2 regions of the Pantoea sp. PvP021 genome follow, and region 2 is predicted to be linked to the other one. Evidence: predicted binding sites of a transcription regulator. Region 2 holds the regulator's gene; the other holds the start of a gene.

The links. The regulator LexA, encoded in region 2, represses DNA repair genes until DNA is damaged. The targets are predictions, from matches to a motif close to TNCTGTATGTACATACAGNA.
Region 1: the regulator LexA is predicted to act here: its motif matches at 1,781-1,800, upstream of ACVKSX_RS04600 (metal-dependent hydrolase).

The regions. Positions count from the first base shown of each region.
Region 1 covers NZ_JBSRXX010000001.1:994,979-998,112, reverse strand. Annotated here, with positions in the region: gene ACVKSX_RS04605 (L-cystine transporter) at 1-1,016, opposite strand, end outside; gene ACVKSX_RS04600 (metal-dependent hydrolase) at 1,168-1,758, opposite strand; gene kduD (2-dehydro-3-deoxy-D-gluconate 5-dehydrogenase KduD) at 1,899-2,660, opposite strand; gene kduI (5-dehydro-4-deoxy-D-glucuronate isomerase) at 2,677-3,134, opposite strand, start outside.
Region 2 covers NZ_JBSRXX010000007.1:182,863-185,996, forward strand. Annotated here, with positions in the region: gene dinF (MATE family efflux transporter DinF) at 1-1,249, opposite strand, end outside; gene lexA (transcriptional repressor LexA) at 1,350-1,964, opposite strand; gene ACVKSX_RS17980 (diacylglycerol kinase) at 2,070-2,438, opposite strand; gene plsB (glycerol-3-phosphate 1-O-acyltransferase PlsB) at 2,567-3,134, shown strand, end outside.

The DNA of each region.
Region 1 (3,134 bases), on a different contig from region 2:
GCACCAAAAGAGGCCGCGAAGCTGGCAATCGACTCAGGCACGCCAAGACGACGGGTCTGGGTTTCCACGCTCAGCGGAATGCTGGCTGCGCTGGAGCGGCTGGTAAAGGCGAAGGTAATAACCGGCCACACTTTACGGAAGAAGCGCATCGGGTTGATACCATTTACCGACAGCAGCAGGGCGTGGACTCCAAACATGATGGCCAGACCGAGGTAAGAGGCGACCACAAAGCTGCCCAGCTTGATGATGTCCTGCAGGTTAGAACCGGCAACCACTTTGGTCATCAGCGCCAGCACACCATAAGGCGTCAGCTTCATCACTAAACGCACCAGCTTCATGACCCAGGACTGCAGCGTATCGATCGCGACCAGCACGCGCTGACCTTTAACTTCATCATCTTTCAGCAACTGCAGTGCAGCCACGCCCAGGAAGGCGGCGAAGATGACGACGCTGATAATCGAGGTCGGACTGGCTCCGGTCAGATCGGCAAACGGGTTTTTCGGGATAAAGGAGAGCACCAGTTGCGGCACGGTCAGGTCAGCCACTTTGCCGACATAGTTGCTCTGGATCGCACTGAGACGCGCAGTCTCCTGCACGCCCTGAACCAGACCTTCAGCGCTCAGGCCAAACAGGCCGGTCACGAAGACGCCGACCAGCGCCGAGATCGCGGTGGTAAACAGCAGTACGCCAATCGTCAGTACGCTGATTTTTCCCAGCGACGAGGCGTTATGCAGACGGGCAACCGCACTCAGAATGGAAACGAACACCAGCGGCATTACGACCATCTGCAGCAACTGGACATAGCCATTACCGACGATATTAAACCAGCTGATAGACTCTTTGACCACTGCGCTGTTTTCGCCGTAGATCAACTGCAAAACCAGGCCGAACAGTACGCCGATTACCAGACCGGTCAGCACTTTTTTCGACAGGCTCCAGTTCTGACGGCTGAAGCGAGAGAGCAATACCAGCAGCACCACAAAGGCTACGATATTAAGCGTAAGAGGAAGGTCCATACTGAAACTCCAGAGTAATGCGGCCTTTCGCTCTGGAAAGGCCGCATAATGTTAATCACGAATTAAGACAGCAGGAATGGTAACAGCAGGCGAAGAGGGTGCCTTATATCCAAATGGCATGGTTTATAACTTAAAGGCGTTTTGTGCTGATTTATTGTGCAGTATGACTGGAAATCAACCGTCCGACGCCATTTTGTAGCGTATCGAACAGCTGTGACGGCCAGCCGTTTGCACCAAAAGATGGCATGCCCACCGGAAACCAGAGCGCATATCCCACCAGTCCCAGGCACAATGCCCGCTCAAGCTGGTTGCCTTTCTGGCTGCGCAGAATCGGCAGCCGGAAGCGCCAGCGGCAGGGCCACAGCAGCGGAACCCCGGCAGGCGTCAGCATATCGGCCACAATATGGCTAAGGTAGCCCAGCGTCAGACCCTGCAGGACATCAGGCGGTATCGGCGACGACTGGGGCAGGTTTATCTGAAAAAGCCACAAACCGGCGGCTATCGCCAGCAAACTGTGGGTAAAGCCGCGATGGCCGAACGCGCGCGCAATAGGATGAGAGAGCCAGCGTAGTCGCTGTCCCAGCAGAGATTTAGGGTGATCGATATCGGGCAACAGACATGTCAGCAGCGCTGAGGGAACAAGATGCCACCAGTCGGCCTGCGCCAGCACTGGTGTCAGCTCAGCACGCTTCGCAAAGATAGCGCTGGCAATGGCAAAAATGATGTGGCCTTCGCCCGTCATGATAGAACCTGGTTGCAAAGAAAACTGTCGATGCATCCAGTATAGGGATTTATCCAGTAAATGAGAACATGTGACGCTGTAACGAAGCATGAATATTATTAACAAGGCGGACAGCGATGAAACACTGTCCGCCAGTAAGATTAACGCGCCAGCCAGCCGCCATCCACCGCCAGGGTGTAGCCATTCACGTAGTCAGACGCGGAAGAGGCCAGGAAGACTACCGGGCCCATCATGTCATCCGGCACGCCCCAGCGGCCTGCCGGAATACGGCCCAGAATCTCTTCACTACGCGACTCATCATTACGAAGCTGTTCCGTATTGTTGGTGGCCATGTAACCGGGAGCGATGGCATTGACGTTAATGCCATGTTTTGCCCACTCGTTCGCCATCAGACGGGTCAGTCCCATCACGGCACTTTTCGACGCCGTATAAGAGGGCACCCGGATACCGCCCTGGAAGGAGAGCATGGAGGCGATATTGATGATCTTGCCGCCATTACCCTGCGCGATAAACTGACGGGCAACCTGCTGCGACAGGAAAAACAGGCTCTTGCTGTTAAGGTTCATCACGTCATCCCAGTCCTGCTCGCTGAAATTCAGTGCGTCCTCACGGCGGATAATGCCGGCATTGTTGACCAGAATGTCAATTTTACCGGCAGCGGCCAGCGCCTGTTCAACCACTGAGGCCACCACGCTGGTCTGCATCAGATCGGCCTGCACCGGCCAGAACCGGCGACCCAGCGCCTCCACTTTACTTTGGGTATCATCCGGGCCATCACGGTTAACGCCGACGATATCACAACCCGCCTGGGCCAGACCCAGCGCCATACCTTGCCCTAAACCGGTATTACAGCCGGTCACCAGCGCGACTTTACCTTCCAGGTTAAACGTACTCAGTACCATGGTATTTCTCCTCTGCTCAGCGCAGTTCACTGATTTTGACGTGGTCCATGTCATCAAAGACCTGATTCTCACCCACCATGCCCCAGATAAAGGTGTAACGCTGGGTGCCGACACCGGCGTGAATTGACCAGCTGGGTGAGATCACCGCCTGCTCGTTGTGTACCAGCAGATGGCGGGTTTGCTGCGGTTGCCCCATCATGTGGAAGACGGCGCACTCTTCGCTCATATCGAAGTAGAAATAGACTTCCATGCGGCGTTCGTGGGTGTGGCAGGGCATGGTGTTCCACAGGCTGCCTTCATCCAGTTTGGTTAAGCCCATGGTGAGCTGACAGGTGGGCAACACATCCGGCACGATAAATTTGTTAATAGTGCGGCGATTGGAGGTCGCGGCATCACCCAGCGTCGCGGTGGCCGCTTCCTGCAGCGTGATCTTCTTGTCCGGGAAGGTGCTGTGTGCTGGCGCACTGTTGTAAT
Region 2 (3,134 bases):
GGAAAACCGTGACCGCCAGCCACAGACCATGGTTACCTAACACCGGTACGCTAAGCAGCGTCAGAAAATAGCCTGCTGCGGCAACTACCATGCTGTTACGCATCTCACGCCCGCGCGTCGCTCCGATGAACATGCCATCCAGCAGATAACACCAGACGCCGATCAGCGGCATTATCATCTGCCAGACCAGATAGCGGTCCGCTGTCTGCTGGAGTGACTGAAGAGAGGTCAGCAGGGTAACGATCTGCGGGCCAAAAATGGCATAGATTAGCGAGAAGAATAGCGCCACCACCACCGCCTGCCGACAGGCAGAGTGCCAGACGCGCAGGAGCTTGCTGCCATCTTTTGCACCATGCGCCTCACCCGCAAAAGCTTCAACCGCATAGGCAAAGCCATCCAGCGCGTAAGCCGTAAAAGTGATGAACATCAGTAATACTGCGTTAACCGCCACCACATCCGGACCCAGCCGGGCACCCAGTACGGTCAGCGAGGCGAAGCAGAGCTGCAGCATCAGAGAGCGCAGCATGATGTCCCGGTTCAGTCGCAGCAGCCGGCCGCTGTCACCGCGCCAACTCTGCTTCAACAGGCTAAGCGTAATTCCGCGCAGTTTTAACACCCGCCAGACCATGATGCTGCCGACAACCAGCGTAATGTATTCCGCCAGCGCCGTGGCGGTTGCCGCCCCCGCGACACCCCAGTGCAGCCCCATCACCAGCCAGAGATCGAGCACGATGTTAACCAGGTTGCCCACCACCAGCAGGATCACCGGCGCGCGTGCATACTGCACGCCCAGCAGCCAGCCCAGAATGACCAGGTTTGCCAGCGTGGCAGGCGCACTGAGCCAGCGAATCTGAATAAACAGTGCCGCCTGTTCGAGTACATCGGGATTGCCGCCAACCAGATGGGTCGACAGCTGAATAATCGGATAACGCAAAGCGATGAACAGTACGCCCGCCAGCAGCGCAATGATCAGCGGCTGAGTCAGCGCGCGTGCCAGCGCCATTTTATCGCCAGCGCCAAATGCCTGCGCCGTAAGGCCAGTGGTACTCATTCGAAGGAAAAGCAGCAGCATAAAGAGGAAGCTGGTCACTGTAGTCCCGACCGCAACCCCGCCAAGATAGACAGGGCTGTCGAGATGACCAATTACTGCAGTATCGACCACTCCCAGTAAGGGAACGGTGATATTTGAAAGGATCATCGGCAGCGCAAGCCGCCAGAGATTTTTATCGGTTGCCGTAATAAAGCGCATTCGCCGTTCCGTGCTCAGTGTCGCTGCGCAAAAGAGGCAGCGACAAAATTAGGGCAGACAGAATAGCATCAGAGAAGGCGAATGCACGCTGGCAGAAGAATCAGAGCCACTCGCCGTTGCGCACCACGCCAACAGCCAGACCTTCTATGGTCAGTGACTGCGCACGGGTATCGACGACAATCGGGTCAAAATCGCTGTTTTCCGGCAGCAGATGCACGATAGCACCCTGCTTTTTCCAGCGCTTAACGGTGACTTCATCATCAATGCGGGCAACCACAACCTGGCCGTTACGCACATCCTGGGTTTTATGCACCGCGAGCAGGTCGCCATCCATAATCCCGATATCTTTCATCGACATTCCGCTGACGCGCAGCAGGAAGTCAGCAGACGGCTTAAACAGGCCCGGATCGACCTTGTAGTGGGTTTCGATATGTTCCTGCGCCATGATCGGCTCACCGGCAGCAACCCGGCCAATCAGCGGTAGCCCTTCTGAGGCTTCTTCTTCCATTAACAGTCGAATGCCGCGCGATGCACCGGAAACGATCTCGATGACGCCTTTGCGCGCCAGCGCTTTCAGATGCTCTTCTGCCGCGTTCGGCGAACGGAAGCCCAGCTGCGCGGCGATTTCGGCACGCGTAGGCGGCATGCCCGTTGAAGAAATATGGTCGCGAATCAGGTCATAGACCTGCTGCTGCCTGCTGGTTAATGCTTTCATCCCGCCCCCTGGTTGTTTATACAGTCGCTGTGAGTATATACAGGTATTGGTGAAATGGAAACCGATTGTCAGGGAAAACGCGCCCTCAGACGCGTTATGGAAGGCTTATCGCAAATGTGTCCAGAGCAGCGCGATCCAGACGAAGAGTGCCAGTAAGATGCTGATCAACACCGCCGCCGAGCCCATGTCTTTTGCCCGGCCCGCCAGCGGATGATGCTCCTGACCGATGCGGTCGACCACTGCTTCAATGGCGCTATTGAGGATTTCAACAATGACCACCAGCACCACCGCCCCAATCATGAGGATGCGGGAGACCACATCGACATCCAGCCAGCACGCGATAACAATAGCAGCCAGCGCAGCCAGCGCTTCCTGCCGAAACGCCGCTTCATGTTGCCAGGCGGCACGCAGTCCCTGCCATGAGTAACCTGCAGCTTTTACTATTCTGATAAGTCCGGTGGCATTATTTGCCATGATGTGGGAACCCTTTCATCGGATTGACGTCAATGTCTGGGCTGCGTGCAATTGGCACCACCACAGATCTTCGCTGCGCTTTCTGGTATGCTTGCGGCGCTTTGCTAACAAGAGGCTTCATGTTGTCTATGTCAGGTTGGCGTAAACTCTATTACAAACTGCTTAATTTACCACTGTCGTTTTTGGTAAAAAGTAAGGCCATTCCGGCCGATCCCGTGTCTGAACATGGTCTGGATCCGACCCGACCTATTATGTATGTTTTGCCTTACGATTCGAAGGCCGACTTACTGACTTTACGCGCACAGTGTCTGCGGCATCATCTGCCCGACCCGCTCACTCCGCTGGAGATTGATGGTTCTCTGCTGCCGCGCCATGTCTTTATCCACAATGGCCCTCGCGTCTTCCCCTATTTTGTGCCCAGCGTTGAATCCGTGAAAATTTTTCACGATTACCTGGACCTGCATCGCAATAACCCTAAGCTGGATATTCAGATGCTGCCGGTCACGGTGATGTTTGGCCGCGCACCAGGACGTGAAGTCCAGGGCGAAGCAACGCCACACCTGCGGGTGCTGAACGGGGTGCAGAAGTTTTTTGCGGTGATCTGGCACGGGCGCGACAGTTTTGTCCGCTTCTCGCCGACAGTGTCGCTGCGCCGCATGGCAACTGAACACGGTACGGATCAGTCGATCGCCCAGA